Regions from separate parts of the Hydrogenophaga pseudoflava genome, predicted to be linked through region 3. Evidence: predicted binding sites of a transcription regulator. Region 3 holds the regulator's gene; each other region holds the start of a gene.
What was found. Region 3 encodes NrdR, which represses ribonucleotide reductase genes. Its sites were predicted from a motif close to CACNANATNTNGTG; they were not measured.
Positions count from the first base shown of each region.

Region 1: a site for NrdR is predicted at 3,025-3,038, ahead of HPF_RS04200 (ribonucleoside-diphosphate reductase subunit alpha). Genes of this name have one in related genera too.
Region 2: a site for NrdR is predicted at 1,884-1,897, ahead of HPF_RS22580 (ribonucleoside triphosphate reductase). Genes of this name have one in related genera too.

Region 1 covers NZ_CP037867.1:844,712-851,790, forward strand. The annotation lists gene HPF_RS04200 (ribonucleoside-diphosphate reductase subunit alpha) at 84-2,972, opposite strand; gene ampD (1,6-anhydro-N-acetylmuramyl-L-alanine amidase AmpD) at 3,257-3,877, opposite strand; gene HPF_RS04210 (sigma-54-dependent transcriptional regulator) at 3,858-5,339, opposite strand; gene HPF_RS04215 (sensor histidine kinase) at 5,346-7,079, opposite strand, start outside.
Region 2 covers NZ_CP037867.1:4,694,831-4,701,909, reverse strand. The annotation lists gene HPF_RS22590 (hypothetical protein) at 1-393, shown strand, start outside; gene HPF_RS22585 (acyl-CoA dehydrogenase family protein) at 406-1,698, opposite strand; gene HPF_RS22580 (ribonucleoside triphosphate reductase) at 1,914-3,935, shown strand; gene nrdD (anaerobic ribonucleoside-triphosphate reductase) at 3,972-4,163, shown strand; gene HPF_RS22570 (anaerobic ribonucleoside-triphosphate reductase activating protein) at 4,153-4,854, shown strand; gene HPF_RS22565 (phosphopantetheine-binding protein) at 4,872-5,894, opposite strand; gene HPF_RS22560 (radical SAM/SPASM domain-containing protein) at 5,902-6,849, opposite strand; gene HPF_RS22555 (type IV pili methyl-accepting chemotaxis transducer N-terminal domain-containing protein) at 7,026-7,079, opposite strand, start outside.
Region 3 covers NZ_CP037867.1:3,372,293-3,379,371, forward strand. The annotation lists gene HPF_RS16180 (DUF349 domain-containing protein) at 1-2,440, opposite strand, end outside; gene HPF_RS16185 (lytic transglycosylase domain-containing protein) at 3,158-4,081, shown strand; ZMP/ZTP riboswitch at 4,135-4,279, shown strand; gene glyA (serine hydroxymethyltransferase) at 4,343-5,587, shown strand; gene nrdR (transcriptional regulator NrdR) at 5,584-6,033, shown strand; gene HPF_RS16200 (GspH/FimT family pseudopilin) at 6,169-6,708, shown strand; gene HPF_RS16205 (GspH/FimT family pseudopilin) at 6,904-7,079, shown strand, end outside.

The sequences.
Region 1 (7,079 bases), 2.3 Mb from region 3:
CGCGCGATGAATGTTTTGTGTTGCGGTGTCGCATCGAAAAAGCACACGGTGCGACACCTTCATCACGCGCATGAGCGCAGGCATCACTGGCAGGCTTCGCAGCCCGGGTCGTCGATCGCGCAGAACTTGATGTCGGTCGCGGGCTCGGAGGCCATTGCTGCCGCAGGTGCCGCGCTCATCGCAGGCTCGCCACCATGGGCCGACACCGCGTTGAGCTGGCCGGTGCGACCGGTGGATTTTTCAGCGTGCGTGGCCGAGGTGGTGCGCAGGTAGTAGGTGGTCTTGAGACCGCGCAGCCAGGCGAGCTTGTAGGTCTCGTCGAGCTTCTTGCCCGAGGCGCCGGCCATGTAGATGTTCAGGCTCTGCGCCTGGTCGATCCACTTCTGGCGGCGTGCGGCGGCTTCCACCAGCCACGTCGGCTCCACCTCGAACGCGGTGGCGTAGAGCGCCTTCACGTCCTGCGGCACACGGTCGATGGGGCGCAGCGAACCGTCGAAGTGCTTGAGGTCCATGACCATCACGTCGTCCCACAGACCGAGGCGCTTGAGGTCCTTGACCAGGTAGCTGTTGATGACGGTGAACTCGCCCGACAGGTTGGACTTGACCGAGAGGTTGCCGAAGCAGGGCTCGATGGATGCGTCTACGCCAATGATGTTGGAGATGGTGGCGGTGGGCGCGATGGCCACGCAGTTGGAGTTGCGCATGCCGTCCTGCGCGATCTTCTTGCGCAGCGCGTCCCAGTCCAGGCTGGCCGAGCGGTCCACGTCCACATAGCCGCCGCGCTCGCGCGCCAGCAGGTCCAGCGTGTCGGGCGGCAGGATGCCCTGGTCCCACAGCGAGCCGCGGTAGCTGCTGTAGCGGCCGCGCTCGCGTGCCAGCTCGGTCGAGGCCCAGTAGGCGTAGTAGCAGATCGCTTCCATCGAGCGGTCGGCGAACTCGACCGCCTCGTTGGAGGCGTAGGGAATGCGCAGTTCGTACAGCGCGTCCTGGAAGCCCATCAGGCCCAGGCCGACCGGGCGGTGGCGCAGGTTGGAGTCGCGCGCCTTCTTGACCGCGTAGTAGTTGATGTCGATCACGTTGTCGAGCATGCGCATCGCCGTGTTGATCGTCTTCTGCAGCTTGGCGTGGTCGAGCTGGCCGTTGCTGAGGTGGCGGTGCAGGTTGACCGAGCCGAGGTTGCAGACGGCGGTCTCGGTGTCGCTGGTGTTGAGCGTGATCTCGGTGCAGAGGTTGGAGCTGTGCACCACGCCGGCGTGCTGCTGCGGGCTGCGCACGTTGCAGGCGTCCTTGTAGGTGATCCAGGGATGGCCGGTCTCGAACAGCATTGACAGCATCTTGCGCCACAGGTCGGTGGCCGAGACCTTCTTGTAGGGCTTGATCTCGCCGCGGGCCGCCTTCTCCTCGTAGGCCAGGTAGGCTTTCTCGAAGTCGGCGCCGAACAGGTCGTGCAGGTCGGGCACGTTGTTGGGCGAGAACAGGCTCCACTCCCCCTTTTCCATCACGCGCTTCATGAACAGGTCGGGAATCCAGTTCGCCGTGTTCATGTCGTGGGTGCGGCGGCGGTCGTCGCCGGTGTTCTTGCGCAGCTCCAGGAATTCTTCGATGTCCAGGTGCCAGGTTTCCAGGTAGGTGCAGACCGCGCCCTTGCGCTTGCCGCCCTGGTTCACCGCGACGGCGGTGTCGTTGACCACCTTCAGGAAGGGCACCACGCCTTGCGATTCACCGTTGGTGCCCTTGATGTGCGCGCCCAGGGCGCGCACGCGGGTCCAGTCGTTGCCCAGTCCGCCGGCGAACTTGGACAGCAGCGCGTTTTCCTTGATCGACTCGTAGATGCCGTCCAGGTCGTCGGGCACGGTGGTGAGGTAGCAGCTGGAGAGCTGCGAACGCAGCGTACCGGCGTTGAACAGCGTGGGCGTGGACGACATGAAGTCGAACGAGGACAGCACCTCGTAGAACTCGATGGCGCGGGCTTCGCGGTCGATCTCGTTGAGCGCCAGGCCCATGGCCACGCGCATGAAGAAGGTCTGCGGCAGCTCGATGCGGGTCTTGCGCACATGCAGGAAGTAGCGGTCGTACAGGGTCTGCAGGCCGAGGTAGTCGAACTGCAGGTCGCGCTCCGGCTTGAGCGCGGCGCCCAGGCGGGCCAGGTCGAACTGCAGCAGCTTCTCGTCCAGCAGCTCGTTCTGCACGCCCTTCTTGATCGCCTGCGGGAAGTAGTCGGCGTAGCGCTCACCCATTTGTGCGGCCGGCACCTCTTCGCCCAGCACCTCCTTGACCACGGTGTGCAGCAGCAGGCGCGCGGTGGCGTAGGTGTAGTCCGGGTCCTTTTCAATCAGGGTGCGCGCAGCCAGGATGGCGGCCTTGTAGACCTCCTCGATCGGCACGCCGTCGTACAGGTTGCGCTTGGTCTCGGCCACGATGGGATCCGCCTTGACGTCCTGGCCCAGGTTGGCGCAGGCGGCCTCAATCAGGCCCTGCAGGCGCGCAATGTCCAGCGGCACACGCTGGCCGCCATCCATCACATGCAGCGTGGCTTCGGCGGGCTTGGCCGCTTCGGCCTGATGGGCGCGTTCCTGTGCCCGGCGCTCGCGGTACAGCACGTAGGCGCGGGCGACCTCGTGGTGGCCACCGCGCATCAGGCCCAGTTCGACATGGTCCTGCACGTCCTCGATGTGGAAGGTGCCGCCGCCGGGGCGCGAGCGCATCAGTGCGCGCACCACCGTCTGGGTCAGCGCGTCCACGGTCTCGCGCACGCTGGCCGACGCCGCGCCCTGGGTGCCGTGCACTGCCAGGAAGGCCTTCATCATGGCCACCGCGATCTTGCTCGGCTCGAATGGCACGACCGCGCCGTTGCGGCGGATGATCTGGTACTGGGTCAGCACGGAGGCGCCAGCGGCCTCGGCGGAGGAGCCGGCGCTGCTGGTGGGCATGTGGGGGGTGTTCGGGGAGGCTGTGGGCGTGGCGGTCAGCATGGTTCCTCTTTCGTTTGTGTTGTGGCGCCGAAGGTTCGGCTGGTGCGGCGCACACTATATCTGGTGTCTGGTGGTGGTTCAAGCCACTACCGGTAGTGTTTTGATAAAAAGTGCATGCTGGTTTTCGTCTGGCAAAAAGCCATCGGAAAGGCGGTGCGTTCAGGCCTGGCGTGGTGCGGCGCCGGTGCGTGGCTTGGACTCAGGAACCGAGCGCCGACGCGCATTTCGTGCGGATTCCGCGCGGAAATCCGCGTGTTTGCTGGCGATGCGCGGAGGGGCGCCGGTCAGGCTGTGGAGGCGTCCGGATCGAATGTGGCGATCACACATTCGGGAAAGCACCGATGATCCCAGGCCAGTCCGCGCTGCAGCCGTGCCCAGTCGAAGCCGGACCCCGGGTCGAGTTTGCGACCGGGGGCGATGTGCTCGTGGCCGGCGATGTGGGTGATCGGGTAGCGGTCGGCCAGCTGCCGGCACAGGTCGGCCAGCGCGCGGTATTGCGCGTCCTCGAAGGTCTGGCCTTCGAGTCCCTCCAGCTCAATGCCGATCGAGTCGTCGTTGCAGCGCTCGCGGCCGCGCCAGCACGACACGCCCGCGTGCCAGGCGCGCCGGTCCGCGTCCACGAACTGCACGACCTGTCCGTCGCGGCGCACGAAAAAGTGGGCCGAGACCTCCAGCCCCCGGATCTGCTCGAAGTAGGGGTGGGCCGACCAGTCGAGCCGGTTGGTGAACAGCTGCTCGACCTCCGGCCCGCCGTATTGCCCGGGCGGCAGGCTGATTGAATGCAGGACGATGAGGTCGACCACGGCGCCCGCGGGGCGGTCGTTGGCGTTGGGCGAGAGCACCTGCTGCGCGGTGCGCAGCCAGCCCCCCGACCAGTCGCCGGTGTCAGGTGGTGCTGTCGTCATCGTCGGACGGCATGGTGATGCCCAGGCGCTGGATGCGGTAGCGGATCTGCCGCAGGTTGAGCCCCAGGCGGTTGGCCGCGGCCGTGCGGTTGTAGTCGCATTCCTTGAGCGCCATGAGCAGGACCTGTCGCTCCTGCTCGTCCAGGTAACTCTGCAGATCGTCGGGGATGGTGTCGGGCTGGGTGGTGGGCGGCTCGGTGGACTCCACCGGCTCGCTGGGCGGCCGGGTGGCCGTGAAGCCGGCGTCCACATCGCCCGGGTCCGCGAAGTCCTGCGCTTGCAGATGGCTGCCGGAGCTCAGCGCGAGCGCGCGCTGCAGCAGGTTCTCCAGCTCGCGGACGTTGCCCGGCAGCTCGCGCGCCTGCAGCCAGGCGAGGGCATCGGCAGTGAGGGTGGGGATCGGCTGGCCGGATTCGCTGCAGATGCGCTGCAGCAGGGCATCGACCAGCCCAGGCAGGTCTTCCCGCCGTTCCCGCAGCGGTGGTGTGCGCAGGCCGATCACGTTGAGCCGGTAGAACAGGTCCTGCCGGAACTCACCGTCCCGGACCAGGGCCGCGAGGTCCTTGTGGGTGGCGCTGACCAGCCGCACGTCGACCGCTTCCTCCTGCACACCGCCCAGCGGACGCACGCGCCGCTCCTGGATCACACGCAGCAGCTTGGCCTGCATGCCCAGCGGCAGGTCGCCGATTTCGTCGAGGAACAGGGTGCCGCCGCGGGCCGCCTGGAAGTAGCCTTCCCGGTCGTGGCTGGCACCGGTGTAGGCGCCTTTGCGCGCGCCGAAGAACTCGGCCTCGATGAGGTTGTCCGGGATCGCCCCGCAGTTGACGGCCACGAACGGTCCGTCGGAGCGGTGGCTGCACTCGTGCACGGCCCGCGCCACCAGTTCCTTGCCGGTGCCCGATTCGCCCAGGATCAGCACCGGGGCCATGCTGGTCGCCACTTTTTCGATGCGCTGACGGATCTGCTGCATGGTCGCCGATGCGCCGACGATGCGCCGCAGCGCCTGCACGCCGGCCGGCGGCGGGGGAGCGCTGCGCGGGGGGTCGTTCACCGTGCCGCGGCGCGGCGCGCCGGCCGCCGGATGGCGCTGGCTATGCAGGGCGGCCTGCACTGCGGCGCGCAGCTGCTTGAGGTCCACCGGCTTGGTCAGGTAGTCGAAAGCCCCGCTCTTGAGCGCCTCGACCGCGTTTTCGACCGACCCGTAGGCCGTGATCACGATGGTCTTTTCGGTGCGCTGCTGCTCGCCCAGTTCGCGCAGCAGCTCCAGGCCCAGGCCGTCGGGCAGGCGCATGTCGGAGATCAGCACATCGAAGCGCCGCTGGCCCAGCCACTCCCGGGCCTGGGCGAGGTCGGGCGCCGACACGACCTCATGGCCTTCGCGCAACAGGGTGAGTTCGTACAGGGTGCGCAGGTCCGGTTCGTCGTCGACGACCAGCACACAGGCGGTGGAGGAGGCGGACATGGGCACTCAGAGCGTGGACAGGGACGGTGGTCCGTTGGTGGACGGGCGCGAGGGTGGGGGCACCGAGTCCCCCGGAGGATAGGTCAGGCTCTGCTGGACCGGGGCCCGCACGCCGCCCTGCAGGGTGGGGACCAGGATGTAGAACTCGTTGCCCTCCTTCTGGTCGAGCCGGCTGCGCTGGTAGGCGATCTGCGCGCCGTAGCGCTCGCACAGCTCCCGGCAGATGTACAGGCCCAGTCCGCTGGACCGGCTCTCGGAAGAAAAGAAGGGTTCGAACAGGTGCTTGAGCACGCCAGGCTCCAGCGGCGCGCTGTCGCTCCACACCGAGATGCGCACCCGGTCCGACCCGCTGGGCTGCGTGATCACCCGCACCGATGAGGGGCGCCGGCTGGCGTGGCGCAGGGCGTTGTCCAGCAGGTTGATCAGCAGGCGCCTCAGGTGTTCGGGGTCGAACGCGATGTGCGCGCCTGGCGCGTGCGGGTGCACACCCAGAACGCCCTGCGCCTGCGCCCCGCGGTTCCATTCATGGGTGATGTAGCGCACCGTCTGGTCCAGGGGCAGGGCCGGCGCCGTCTCGCCCTGGCTGGGCTGCGCACGGGCCACATTGAGGATGTCGTCCACGATCTTGGCCAGGCGCTGCGCGTTCTGGTCGATCATGCGCGTCAGCCGCTTCTGCCCCGCTTCGGTGACTTCTTCGTCCAGCAGCGCATTGGCCTGCGTGATCGCCGACAGCGGGTTGCGGATCTCGTGCGCCACCGCGGCCGACATGCGACCCATGGAGGCCAGCTTCTCGGTGCGCACGCGCGCCTCGACCTCGCGCAGGTCTTCCAGGAACAGCACGCAGAGCTCGATGGGGCGCGCGCTCTGGGCGCTGGTCAGCCGCGTGCGCGCGAACAGGCGGTGGGTGGTGAGTTCGTCCAGGTCCACCCGGACCTCGGATTCGAGCTCCTGGCCCCGCAGGAAGGTCTGGTCCACCAGCCGCGCCAGCTCTTCCCAGCCGGCGCGCGCCGACAGCAGCAGCTTGGCGGCATGGGGGTAGGCCTCGCCCATGAGCATGCCCTGCGCCGCGGGATTGGCATTGCGCACCACGCCATGGCGGTCGACCACCAGCACCCCTTCGCTCAGGCTCTCGATGATCAGTTCGTTGACCTGGGCCTGTGCGCGGGCCGCGGCCTGGCTGCTGCGGGCGCGGGCCTCCTCGCGCGCCAGCCGCTGCGCCAGCTGGCTGGCCAGGATGGCGACCAGGAAAAAGCCGGTGCCCGTCAATCCAGACTGCAGGAAGCGCGAAGTCGACACCTCGCTGAGCAGCGGGGCGCTGATCGCCGCTTCGCCCAGCAGGTACAGCGTCACCACGGCGGCGGTGGCCAGTGCCAGGGTCATGGAGCCCAGGATGGCCGCCATCAGCACGGGCAAGGCGAACAGCGGGGTGTAGTTGATGCCGGCCTGCTCGAAGTACTGCAGCACGCCGAAGGCGGCCAGGTCGACCCCGATGGTCAGCAGCCATTGAACACCCAAGGCCTGTCCCGGGGCCGGAGGGCGGGTCGAAAACAGCACGGCCAGCGCCGCACTCAGGTGCAGCGCGCACACCGCCACCAGCCACGATGGCCCGGCGCCCGGGCTGCTCAGCAGAAACACCTGCAGCGCCAGCAGCACGAAGGCGATGAGCACCCGGGCCCGCATGAAAGCGCGCCACAGGCGCACATAGGCCCGCACCTGGTGGTGGCGGTCCTGCGCGCTGTT
Region 2 (7,079 bases), 1.3 Mb from region 3:
CCGCTGTTCGACGAAAACGGCGACGGTCACCTGAAGAACGACGGCGGCGTGTGGCACTCGCACTGGGTGGTGCTGCAGCCGGACGAGGCCTGTGGCAAGGGCGCGCTCAAGGTGGTCGACATCCCCGAAGGCAGCCGGCCGCGCCTGCCCAAGACCTGGCCGGGTCTGCCGCTGCTGATCGACAGCCCCGGCTGGAGTCCCTCGTTCGCGCGCGGCAGCGTGAGCGTGCGCGTGCCCTTCGACAACGTGTCGGCGCTGCAGGCCGCCAAGTTTGACGGCGTGACCGCGGCCCTGCGCGTGAACGCCAGCGTGCACGCCCCGCTGCTGTGTGTGGCCCAGGTGTTCAAGGTCGCGTCGGGCGACCTGTCGCTGCCGGGCCAGGTGGACCGCTGAACACCGGCGCGGTTACAGCCTCGGTGGCGTGCGCATCTGCTCCGGCGTCGTGAAGTAGGCCGACAGCGAGCCCAGCCGCTCGCGCGCCTGCGCGAACTCGTGCCGCGCCACGCTGCGCAGGTGCACCTCGTCCGGGCCGTCGAGCAGGTGCAGGGCGCGGCCCCAGGTCCAGAACTGCGCCAGCGGCGTGTCGGGCGACAGGCCCATGGCGCCGAAGACCTGCATCGCGCGGTCCACCACGCGGGTCTGCAAGCCGGCGGCCACCACCTTGATCGCCGCGACCTGCGCGCGCACGGCGGGCGGCTCGGCCTGTTCGGGGTGGTCCAGCAGCCAGGCGCAGCGCAGCACCAGCAGACGCGCCTGGTCGATCTCGATGCGCGAGTGCGCAATCCATTCCTGCACGTTGGCGTAGTCGGCCAGGTGGTGGCCGAAGCTGCGCCGCTCCAGCGCGCGCTCGGTGGCCAGGGCCAGCGCCAGCTCGCACTGGCCGATGGTGCGCATGCAGTGGTGCACCCGGCCGGGGCCGAGCCGCGCCTGCGCCATCGCGAAGCCGTGGCCCCAGTCGCCCAGCAGGTGGTCGGCCGGCACGCGCACGCCGCGCAGCACAATTTCGCAATGGCCTTCGGGCGCGTGGTGGTGCACCACCGGGATGTTGCGCACCACCTCCAGCCCCGGCGTGCCCATGGGCACCAGCACCATGCTGTGCTGGTGGTGGGCATCCTCACTGGCGTCGTCGTCCCCGTCGGCGTTGCGCGCCATCACGATCAGCAGCCGGCAGGCCGGGTGCGCCACGCCGGTGATGAACCACTTGCGGCCGCTGATCACCAGCTCGCCGCTTTCGCGCCGCACGGTGGTCTGCAGATTGGTCGGGTCGGACGAGGCCACGTCGGGCTCGGACATCGCAAACGCCGAGCGGATCTCGCCGTGCAGCAGCGGCATCAGCCAGTGTTCGCGCTGCGACGGGGTGGCGAAGCGGTGCAGCAGTTCCATGTTGCCGGTGTCGGGCGCGCTGCAGTTGAACACCTCGGCCGCCCAGCTGACTTTGCCCATGGCCTCGGCCAGCGGCGCGTAGTCGAGGTTGGCCAGGCGCGTGCCCGGCTCGTCGGCGCGCAGGCCGGGCAGGAACAGGTTCCACAGCCCTTCCTCTTTCGCCAGCGTCTTGAGGTCTTCCAGGAAGGGCGGCGGGTACTGCCCGTCCTGCACCGCCTGGTGCCAGGCCGCGTTGTGCGGCAACACATAGGTCAGCAGGAACTGGTCCAGCTGGCGCAGCAGCGCCTGTGCGCGGGGGCTGTGTTCGAAGTCCATGGCGGGATTGTTCGCCCGGCTGCGGGGCGCCGTCCGCACCTGGGCGACACACCGGCCCCGGTCGGTCACGGGCTTGATGCAGGTCAAGCCGTTTCGGAGCGAAAAAAGGGGCTGGCGATGGCCTTCTGATGCAGCCGACTTTGCGGCAAATCAAACTACCTATGGTGTTTGGTGGGTACCTTAGACACCATAGGTAGTGTCCAAGGAGGATTCGCATGAACGATTCGATGGTGTCCAGCTGGCCGCGCGAGGTGCTCAAGCGCTCGGGGCTTCGGGAGGCTTTCAACGCCGACAAGATCCGCTCCGCGCTGGCGCGCGCGGGGCAGGCCAGCGGGGAATTCGACGGGGCCGAGGCGCAGCTGCTGTGCGCGCAGGTGGTCAAGGTGCTGGGTCACCGCTTCAATGGCGCGGCGCCGACCATCGAGCAGATCCAGGACGTGGTCGAGCAGACCCTGATCGCGGCCAACCACCTGCGCACGGCGCGCGGCTACATCGTCTACCGCGAGCAGCACGCCCAGCTGCGCAGCGACCGCCAGACCCTGGTGGACGTCGAGGCCTCGGTCAACGAGTACCTCACGCGCGCCGACTGGCGCGTCAACGCCAACGCCAACCAGGGCTATTCGCTGGGTGGCCTGATCCTCAACGTGGCCGGCAAGGTCACGGCCAACTACTGGCTCTCGCACGTCTACACGCCCGAGATCGGCGCAGCCCACCGCGACGGCGACATCCACATCCACGACCTCGACATGCTCAGCGGCTACTGCGCGGGCTGGTCGCTGCGCACCCTGCTCAACGAGGGCCTCAACGGTGTGCCGGGCAAGGTGGAGTCGGGTCCGCCGAAGCACCTCTCGTCGGCGGTCGGGCAGATCGTCAACTTCCTGGGCACGCTGCAGAACGAGTGGGCGGGCGCGCAGGCCTTCTCCTCCTTCGACACCTACCTGGCGCCCTACGTGCGACAGGACCGCATGGGCTACGCGGCCGTGCGTCAGTGCATCCAGGAGCTGGTCTACAACCTCAACGTGCCCTCGCGCTGGGGCACACAGACGCCGTTCACCAACCTCACCTTCGACTGGGTCTGTCCCGAAGACCTGCGCGAGCAGGTGCCCGTGATCGCCGGTGTGGAAATGCCGTTCTGCTACGGCGAGCTGCAGGCCGAGATGGACCTGATCAACCGCGCCTACATCGACGTCATGACCACGGGCGACGCCAAGGGCCGCGTGTTCACCTTCCCCATTCCCACCTACAACATCACGCCCGACTTCCCCTGGGAGAGCGAGAACGCGCGGCGCCTGTTCGACATGACGGCCAAGTACGGCTTGCCCTACTTCCAGAACTTCATCAACTCCGAGCTGCAGCCGAACATGGTGCGCTCCATGTGCTGCCGCCTGCAGCTGGATTTGCGCGAACTGCTCAAGCGCGGCAACGGCCTGTTCGGCAGCGCCGAGCAGACCGGCAGCCTGGGCGTGGTCACGGTGAACTGCGCGCGCCTGGGCCACCTGCACGCAGGTGACGAGGCCGGCCTGCTGGCCGCGCTGGACCGCCTGCTGGAACTGGGCAAACAGAGCCTGGAGACCAAGCGCAAGCTGATCCAGCGCCTCATGGACCAGGGCCTGTTCCCCTACACCAAACGTTACCTGGGCACGCTGCGCAACCACTTCAGCACCCTGGGGGTGAACGGCATCAACGAGATGGTGCGCAACTTCAGCGGCGACGCGCACGACATCACCACCGACGAGGGCCACGCCTTCGCGCTGCGCTTCCTCGACCACGTGCGTGCGCGCATCGTCGCGTTCCAAGAAGAGACCGGCCACCTCTACAACCTGGAGGCCACCCCGGCCGAGGGCACCACCTACCGCTTCGCGCGCGAAGACCGCAAGCGCTGGCCCGGCATCCTGCAGGCCGGCACACCCGAGCAGCCCTACTACACCAACTCGTCGCAGCTGCCGGTGGGCTTCACCGACGACACGTTCGAGGCGCTGGAGCGCCAGGCCCCGCTGCAGCGCAAGTACACCGGCGGCACCGTGCTGCACCTGTACATGGGCGAGCGCCTGAGCAGCGGCGACGCCTGCCGCGCCCTGGTGCAGCGGGCGCTGACGAACTTCCGCCTGCCCTACATCACCGTCACGCCCACCTTCTCCATCTGTCCCACCCACGGCTACCTGGCCGGCGAACACCCGTTCTGCCCGAAATGCGACGCCGAGAAACTGGCCGCCAAACGCCAGCTGCAGGCGGCCTGACACACCGTCTTCCTACCACCCCACAAGGAAACCACCATGAACGCATCCACACCCGCCACCGTCCCCGCCCTTGCCCAGGACGTCGCCCTGCGCGACGACGAACGCCAGCCCTGCGAGGTCTGGACCCGCGTCATGGGCTACCACCGGCCGGTGAGCAGCTTCAACCGGGGCAAGCAGGGCGAACACGCCGAGCGGCGCTTCTTTGCCGAACCCGGCCGTGCCGCCTGAGGCGTCGGATGCGGTGCGGCGCGGGGCCGACGCCCTGCGCATCGGCGGGCTGACGCGGCTGACCGGGATCGACTTCCCCGGCCGGCTGGCGGCCGTGGTGTTCCTGCAGGGCTGTCCGTGGCGCTGCGTGTACTGCCACAACCCGGCCCTGCTGGACGCGGCGGTGCCCGGTGCCCTGTCCTGGCCGGCGGTGCGGGCCTTCCTGCAGCAGCGCCGCGGGCTGCTCGACGGCGTGATCTTCTCGGGCGGCGAGCCGACCCTTCAGGCGGCGTTGGTGCCCGCCCTGGCCGAGGCGCGGGCCATGGGCCACGCCACCGGTCTGCACACCGGCGGCATGTACCCGCAGCGCCTGGCGCAGGCGCTGGCGCACCTGGACTGGGTGGGGCTGGACGTCAAGGCGCCCCGGCACCTGCACGACACCGTCACCGGCGCGCGCGGGGGTGCCGGGCGCGCCGCGCGCAGCCTGCGCCTGCTGCTGGACAGCGGCGTGGCCCTGGAGTGCCGCACCACCTGGCACGCCGGCCTGTTCGGGCGCGACGACCTGTTCCGCCTGGCCGATGAGCTGGCCGCACAGTCGGTGCGCCACTGGGTGCTGCAGACCTGCCGCGGCCCGGCGTCCTCGCGGGACGTGCTGGACGCTTCAGACCTGGCGGCGCTGGCTTTGCGCTTCGAGCGCTTCGAGTGCCGCTGAGCGCATGCCGCAGGTGGTCACGCACGCGAGCGCAGCTGGCGCCTCATTTCCGCTCGCTGCTGCGCCTGGCGCATGCCCAGCGCAGCTGGGTCTCCACCTGTCAGAAAGGAGGCCAGCGCCGGTGCGGTGGGAAAGCGGTAGATGTCCACGACCTGCACATCCCTCCCCAGCAGGGGGCGCAGATGCTGTGCAAGTTCCAGCGCCTTGAGCGAGTTGCACCCGAGCTCGAAGAAGTTGCCGCTTCTGTCCAGCTCTCCGGCGCCAAGCACGTGCACAAGGGCCTTGGTGATGACGGCTTCGATGTGGGCGCTGCCCGCGCCGGCGATGCTTGATGACGGATCGTCTGGAAAGTCCGGCTGCAAGCCATGCGCTTCCATCGAACCGGACGGCGCGTGGTGAGGTGTTGCGCTCAGAACCTGGGCGGCCACGCCCATGGCCGTCGCTCCTTCCGGCACGTCGGTGTAGACCATGCAGTTGGCTCCGATCGTCGCTCCGGCGCCGATGCGCAAGTCGGGCAGGATGCTGGCGTTGGAGCCCACGTACGCCCGGTCCCCGAGCGTCACCCGGGCATTGATCACGGCGTTGGGCGCAACCACGCAGCCTCGGCCGATGCGGGCGCCGTGACCGGCCACCGCTCCGATCAGCAGCACGGACGCTGGTCCGATGCGGGCTTCGGCACCAACGGACGCATGCGGGTAGATGGTCACGTCCGATGCCACCTCTGCTCCGAACAGGTCGACACCGGGGTGGATCAGCGAGGTGAACGGAATGCCGTACTGCCCGATTTTTTCCTGTGCCCGGGCGCGCCCATCGGTGGTGCGGGTGACCAGGTTCACGACCTCGGAGCAGTTGGCATCCACACCGGCCAGATGGCTGATCGGTCCTGCGACCTCCAGGCCGAGACGCGTCGTGCCGTGCTTGGACGGGTCGTCGTCGAGCAGCACGATCCTCTGCCAGCGCGGAGATGTGCGGTTGACGGTCAGTGCCAGACGAATGCCCTCGCCATTGCCCACGCCACAAAGGAAAAGAGCGTCTTTCATGGCGCTCTCACGCGCGCGAGCAGACGGGCTCAAGGGGGACCGCCCCGGATTCCGGCCGCACACGCTCGGCGGCGCCCGTCATCCAGTCCGTGCAGGTCTTGCAGCGCTCGGGCAGGGCGTCAAAACTGCGTGCCAGATGAAGATCCCGATAGCCACCCAGGCGGGCCCAGAGATCGCTCAGAGACGCGTGCCACGCGTTGCCTTCGCCTTCCTCGCCCTCGGTGTCGCCCGGGCAGCGCGGAATCCGTCCATCCCAGAAGACATGCATCATCGTGATCGCCCATGGGCAGGGGATCCGGTTTTCAGGCGTGATGGCCAGGCCCGTATCGAACTTGCCGCCCCAGCTGAGCTGACGGCGGACCTTGACGACCGCATTGCGCTCCAGCCAGTGCGCCTTGTATGCATCGACTTCAGATGCGTTGTCGTCCATCACGATGAACTGCGTCTGGATCGCGACCGGCAGACCGCGCGCATCGCGGCGGGCCAGCAGCCGCTCGGCGTTGGCGTAGACCACGTCCCGGTTGGCTTTCACCCGGTATTTTTCGAAGGACTGCTTGGAGAACCCGTCGATGCCGAAGACCACCAGGTGCACGCCCGAATCCAGCAAGGCATCGTCCAGCTCCGGTGTGAGCAACATGCCGTTGGTGTTGACATTGAGCGACTGGAGGCCGACGGATCGGCCGTAGCTCAGGCAGCGAAACAGCAGTGCGGGTTCGAGCAACGGCTCACCGCAGAAAGAGAACCAGCACTCGGTGTCTGGCGCCGTCGCAGCGATCTCGTCGGCGCACTTCTTCCAGAGCTCGAAGGGCATCACGCCTTTGGGGCGCTTCATGTTCGGGTGGTGGCACATCGAACACGCCAGATTGCACTCGGCGCACAGCTCGACGGCAAACTTCTTCGGGAACGGAAACCGCCGGAGCGTTCTTGCGATGTTTTCAAGATCAGCATGGGCCATGGCGTTCTCCTAGATCAGGAAGGCGGGGCCTTGGTGGCGAAACCGACCAAGTCCGCGAACGTTAGTGGTGGCCGATCGGCCCGCTGTTGATCTGGCTCAATGGCCCATGGCTTGATCTGACTCAAGCCGGATCAGGTCTGGCGCCTCACCGTTTGCCAGACGAAGCCCGCGCGACGTCAGCGGTACAGCTCCTGCACCGCCTGCTCGTACAGGCCGGTCAGCTGGTCCAT
Region 3 (7,079 bases):
CCGCGGACGGCGCCGCTCCCAGCGACTGCACCCAGGAGCCGCGCGCCGCCGTCACCCCACGGCCGCCCAAGGCCTGGGCTGCCGGCACTGCCGACGGATCGCGCTTCTCCCAGGCAGTCAGCAACTGCGTGAGCACCTCACCATGCGCCTGCGCCGCCAGCTTGCGCAGCGCCGCTTCGGCATGCTCAAGCGCCTGGCGCTGTGCGCGGAACGCCGCATCGCCCAGCCTGGGAGCCGGTGCACCCCGCGGTTCGCGGGGCGGGCGGGCATCCCCCCAGCCATCGCGCGAGCCTCTTCCGGCGTCCCGAGCCCCGCGACCATCCCGTCCAGCGGGTCCACGGCGCTCGTCGCGCCCGGCGGGCTCTGCCTTTTTCATGCCCGGCCGGTCGTCACCACGCATGGCCACCAGCTTGCGGGCCGGCGCGGATGCTGGCTTCGGCACTGCCTCGGGCGAATCGGCGGCCTCAGGAGCGGTCTCAGCTTGTGGCGTCGCGCCATCCAAGGCGGGAGCGTTGGCCGCCTCTTCCCGAGCAGGGGTTTCACCCCGCATCGCCTGCTCAAGCGCCGCCTGCGCTGCACGGATCTGCTGGGCATCGCCGCTGGCGCTGGCGGCATCGAGCGCACGAGCAGCATCCAGCACGCGCTGGTCGTGTGCGTTCAGCGTGGCCACGGCGCGTTCCCGCTCGGAGCTCTTGCGCTGGAACGCAGCGTCGATCGGCTGGCGGAACGCCTCCCAGAGCTTCTGTTCCTGCTTTCGCTCCAGCGGCACCGCGTGTGCCTCGGCCTGCCAGCGCTGCTGCAAGGCCTTCACCGCATCGATGCGCAGCTGAGGCGCCTCGCCCAGTGCCACCGCCTCGTCGATCATGGCACGGCGACGCGCCACGCTCTGTGCCTGGGCAGCCTCCAGTTCGACGTGAGCGGCCTGCATGGCGGCCTTCCAGAGGGGCTGCAGCTCGGCAAATGCCTTTTCACTCAGGTGTCCGGCCTCGCGCCAGCGCTCGGAGAACGCGTGCAGGTCGCGGATCTGGCTTTTCCAGTCGCTCTGGCCGGCATGGGCTGCGGTCCAGGCCTTGACCTCTTCGATGATCGCCAGCCGCTGGGCCCTGTGGGCCTCCGCCTGCTGGCGAACCTGGGTCAGCCAGACCTCAACCTCCTTGTGCGCCAGGGTGCAAGCCTCATCGAAGCGCTTCCAGAGGGCGTGGTTGGCAGGCCCGCCTTGGTCCGTCGTCTTCCATTGGTCTCGAAGGCTGCGCAGGGTTTCCTGCATCTTGCGGCCACCCAGACGCTGCCCTTCTGGCGCTGCCATCAGAGCTTCGGCTTTGCGAACCAGCTCCTCACGCAATTGGTCGGCGCGCCAGCGCTGCCAGTCTTCCAGTTCACCGGCCTGGGCCAGAATCGCGTTCGCCTTGCCTTCGAGCTCAGCCCCGACCAGCCGCCCCGACGAACGGAGCAGCGCACGGACATCGGCCGCGGCCTTGGGCGTGGCCTTGCCATGTCCTTGCGCCAGCTCACGCTCCAGCGCTTCCAAAGCCTTCTGCAGCTCCGCCTGCGCCCGGGCGCGGCGCTCGGCCGCCTGCGTGTCGGTCTTGTCGGCTTCAGCAGGCGTCTCGATGCCACGCGCCTGCCTCAACTCATCGGCCCACACCGGAACGGCCGGCAATGGCGCCTGCGGGTCCGCATCAGCGGCCACGGCCTGGGCCAGTGCGGCTTCAAAGGCGTCCCAGACCAGTTGCAACTGCTGTCGCGATGCCTCCAGCATGGGCGGAAACCGCACTTCCACGCTGGGCCACTGAGGGTCGTCGGCCAGCCCACTGGCCTGCGCCTGCCACTGCTGGACATCCGCCCGCAGCCCATCAATACCCGCCTGGGCCTCTTTCCATGACTTGGTCGAGAGGATTTCGATGCGCTGGGCCATCAACACAGCGGACTCGCGCTCGACCTGCACCCGGTGCTGCAGGTCTTCAATGGCCTTGACCCGCTCGGCCAGCGCCGCCTTGAGCCCTGCGAGTGGTTCGCGCGACAGCGGCGCCCCTGCCCGCGCGGCATCGCGCTGCCAAGCCATGGCGTCGGCCAGGTTCAGCCGCGACTGCGCAATCAGCGCCTGGGCTTTCTGGGCCCATTCCACGCCAATGTGCTCCTGGGCCTTCTGGCGCTTGAGTTCGTCGAGCTTTTCCTTCAGAGGCTTGGCGGCCCCGCGGTCCCGCTGGGACAGCTCCTTGAACACCTCGTTCATGCTCTCCCAGCCTGGCTCGGTCTGCAACCAAGCACGCACGCGGGCAGCGCGCTCTCCACTCGTGGGTGCGGAAAATGCACCTCCCGTCAATGCATCCAGAGGATGGGACGACGGGGTCGAGGCGGCCCCGCCACCGCCGGCCGGTGTCGCGGCGGGATCGGGCGTGGGAGACTGGGGCGCGCTCTTGCGCAGGGAGAACAGCGACATATTGATAGGTACAGCAGTGAGAGACGCCCACGCCGACGGGCGATGGACCACATCCGCTATTGTCGCCCGGGATGACCCGCCAACGACCTGATGCGCTGGCCCAAAAAAGAAACCCCGGCAGGAGAGCCTGCCGGGGTTGACGGCGGGCAAACTGCACTTGCCGTCGGGGCTGGCAGACAGGGAGTTGAATGTCCCTGACGCCTGGAAGCAAGAGATTGCTTCCATTGGGAGCCGACTGGCAGCTGAACTGCCTGATCGGCTGAATGCCGGTCATCACAACCGACGGTTGAAGATTACGCCGGAAGCGTCTCGATTTCAAGCGCAGAGACGCTCAGTTACCCGTGCACTTCAGTCTGTCCGACTGGCGGTAGCACCCCGTGCTGCAACCAGGTGCAACGACTGGCTTACCCGACGAACGGCATCGAAAAGGCGGATGGACGGCAACCTGCATGTGTGCTGGACCCGCCGCTAGGAATCTGCAAACAAGGGCAAAATCCCCATCCTCTTAATAACCAAATATTGTTTTAAACGTCGTTTAAAACATTGACCGAACATTAACGGGCACATACCATTCGCCCCGTTTTCCGTTCCGGGTAAACCCTCACGACGTCGGCACCCCTCAAACACCACAGGTGCCCGCGAAACCGCCATTGATGGCGCCCCCCTCACCGCTGCATCAGACCTTGTGGTCGGCGCAGCCCTGCAAGGAGCGACAACATGACAACGCTTTCCATTTCAGAGGCGCAGCAAAAGAGCAGCGCCTCCGCTGTCCAATCTTCCGTGTTCATCGCGCTCGCCGATGCGTACAGGGGCTTCGTCGCCCTCACCCGCAACGGCATGGTCGCGCTGGGTGCTGGCTTTGCGGTGCTGGTCATTGCACTCGCCGTGCAAAGCGAACTGCGCTCGAATATGGAGCAGTTGCTGCTGAGCTGGTTGCAGGAGCGCCAGGATTCGGCCGTGGTGGCAGCAGATGACGCCGCCCCCATGCCGGAAAACAGCAATGACGACCGCCTTGCGGTCGCTCCGCCCCCCCTTCTGCCCAAACAGCAGGCTGCCGTGACCCAGTGGCTCAGCCGCAAATACCGTGTGGCGCCGGAGCCGCTGGGCGCATTGGTGGCCGAAGCCTTTGCGGTCGGGGCCAAGGTGCGCCTTGATCCGACACTGATCCTGGCAGTCATGGCCATCGAGTCGCGCTTCAATCCCTACGCGCAGAGCCCTGTGGGCGCTCAGGGCCTGATGCAGGTGCTCACCCGCGTCCACACCGACAAGTACGACGACTACGGGGGCGCCATGGCCGCCTTCGACCCCCTTTCCAATCTGCGGGTCGGCGTCAAGGTGCTCCAGGATTGCATCAAGCAGGCCGGCTCTGTCGAAGGTGGACTGCGGCTCTACGTGGGGGCGGTGACCACCGACGGCAGCGGCTACATCAACAAAGTCATGGCCGAGCACCTTCGGATCCAGAGCGTGGCGCTGGGCAAACCGATGCCGACTTCCTTCCCGATCTTCACCGCCGCGCCTGCGCCCGCCGCGCCGGAGCCGATCGAGCCAACCCAGACCGGGCTGCTCGATCCCCAGCCCGAAGCCATCCCTGCCGGCCAGCCGGTTGAACCGGCAGCCGACGCCGCTCTCACCAGTTCCTGACCACAGACCGCCAAGCTGCGAGGCCTGCGGGCACCTCGCCACTCGGATAAACTACACAGGTGCGCAACTGGCGATAGGCGCGCGGCAGCCACCTGCCGTCCGTGCTGACGTGGCCCCCCGCTCCCCGCGAGCGGGACAACCACTGGGAAGCGCACCGCCCGCTCTACGGGTGTTCAGCCGTTCGCCTGGGCAGTCCCTGCCGCTTTTCAGAGAGTGCGCGGGGTCCCATCTCATCCGAGACCGTCCCGAGACTGCCAAACCATGTACGACCGCAACATCCTCATCGAGCAAACCGACCCCGAACTGTTCAAGGCCATTCAAGCGGAAAACGCCCGCCAGGAACACCACATCGAGCTGATCGCCAGCGAGAACTACGCCTCGCCGGCCGTGATGGCCGCCCAGGGCACCCAGTTGACCAACAAGTACGCCGAGGGCTACCCCGGCAAGCGCTACTACGGCGGCTGCGAGTACGTCGACGTGGCCGAACAGCTGGCCATCGACCGCGTCAAGCAGATCTTCGGTGCCGATGCCGCCAACGTGCAGCCGCACTGCGGCGCCTCGGCCAACGAGGCCGTCTTCCTTGCCTTCCTCAAGCCCGGGGACACCATCATGGGCATGAGCCTGGCCGAAGGAGGCCACCTCACCCACGGCATGCCGCTGAACATGTCGGGCAAGTGGTTTAACGTGGTCAGCTACGGCCTCGACAAGAACGAAGCGATCGACTACGACGTCATGGAAGCCAAGGCCCGCGAGCACAAGCCCAAGCTCATCGTCGCCGGGGCGTCCGCCTACAGCCTGCGCATCGACTTCGAGCGCTTTGCCAAGATCGCCAAGGAAATAGGCGCCATCTTCATGGTCGACATGGCCCACTACGCCGGCCTGATCGCCGCGGGCGTGTACCCCAACCCGGTGCCATTCGCCGACGTGGTGACCTCTACCACCCACAAGAGCCTGCGTGGCCCGCGCGGCGGCATCATCCTGATGAAGTCGCAGCACGAGAAGGCCATCAACAGCGCCATCTTCCCCGGCCTGCAAGGCGGCCCGCTGATGCACGTCATCGCCGCCAAAGCCGTTGCCTTCAAGGAAGCGCTGCAGCCCGAGTTCAAAGCGTATCAACAGCAGGTGGTGAAGAACGCCCAGATCGTGGCCGAAACACTGACCCAACGCGGTCTGCGCATCGTCAGCGGCCGCACCGAAAGCCACGTCATGCTGGTGGACCTGCGCGCCAAGGGCATCACCGGCAAGGAAGCCGAGGCTGTGCTGGGCAGCGCCCACATGACCATCAACAAAAACGCAATTCCGAACGACCCGGAAAAGCCGATGGTGACCAGTGGTGTGCGCATCGGCACCCCAGCCATGACCACCCGCGGCTTCAAGGACGAGGAAGCCCGCATCACCGCCAACCTGATTGCCGACGTGCTGGACAACCCGCGCGACCCGGCGAACATCGAAGCGGTGCGCGCCAAGGTCAATGCCCTGACGGCCCGTTTCCCCGTCTACAGGTGAAATGCCCCTTTTGCGGCCATCTGGAAACCCAGGTCGTTGAGACCCGGGTTTCCGAAGACGCGGACTTCATCCGCCGCCGCAGGCAGTGCGGCCACTGCGAAAAGCGCTTCACCACCTATGAGCGGCCAGAGGTCAGCTTCCCGGCGGTGGTGAAGAAGGATGGTCGGCGCGTGGACTACGTGCCGGCCAAACTGCGCGCCTCATTCACCCTCGCCCTGCGCAAGCGACCGGTGAGCACCGAACAGGTGGACGCCGCCATCGAGCGCATTGAAGAAAAGCTGCTCAACCTGGGCAGCCGTGAAGTCGCATCGACCAAGCTGGGCGAAATGGTCATGCGCGAGCTCAAGAAGCTCGACAAGGTTGCCTACATCCGCTTTGCCAGCGTTTACCGCAGTTTTGAAGACATCGACGAGTTCCGCGCGCTCGTGGACGAAGTCCGCCGATAACACGCGGCTCAACTGCTGAAACAGGGCCTCCTCCATTGGAGGGAAAAGTCGTCGTCATTTACCTCCTCGGAGGCATGATTTGGCGCCAACGCGCGGGAATAATGAGTTCGAACGCATTACACATCCGAACTCATCATGCGATTACCATCCCACCAGCATCCTTCGCAATTCCGTGGATACACCTTGATGGAACTGGTCGTGGCGACTGCGCTGCTGGCCATTCTCATTCAGCTCGCGATTCCTCCCATGAGCCGCCTGCTCTCTGAATGGCAGAGAGAACACGCCACCCGAGCTATTGCAGACCACCTTGTGCTCGCCAGATCAGAAGCCATCCGCTGGTCCCAGCGCGTGGTGATGTGCAGCAGCGTCGATGGCCTTCGCTGCTCTCCAAGCTCCAACAGAGAATGGAAATCGGGGTGGATTGTTTTTCAGGACATCGATGGCAATGGTCAATTCGGCCCTTCCGACAAATTGGTCGCTGTTTCGCAGGGCTCCCATGGAATTCGAAGCATCCGGGGAAATGCATTGCTCCAGCGCTTCGTATTCATGCCAACGGGAATGATGGCATCTGGAATGGGAACACTGGAGATTGTCCCCACGATGGGTACCAGTCAGAGAATCACCGTCAATCGAATTGGAAGAGTCAGGCTCAGCACAAGTCTGCCGGTCGAATGAAGCCAAATTCGCTGGACACAGAGTAGACGGCGTCAGGGCGGCAGCGATCTGTCGGCGGTGTGTGTGGCGACCCAAAGCGACAACTGCGTGAGAAATGAATGCTTTTTGCCGCTGAGCACGCCAAACACGACCGCGCGTCAGGGCGCGCAGAAGACCCTCGAAAGCGGGCGATACATTGCAGTACGGAGCTGCAAATTGAACCACCTGCCCTCACCCCTGACGCCTTCTGCCAGACAGCACGGATTCACGCTGGTGGAGTTGGTCGTGACCATCGCGCTGCTGGCCATCCTCACCACCCTGGCGGCACCCAGCTTCAGCGAGGTGCTGCGCCAGTGGCGGCGCGACAGCGCCACCCGCGAGCTGTCCTCCAC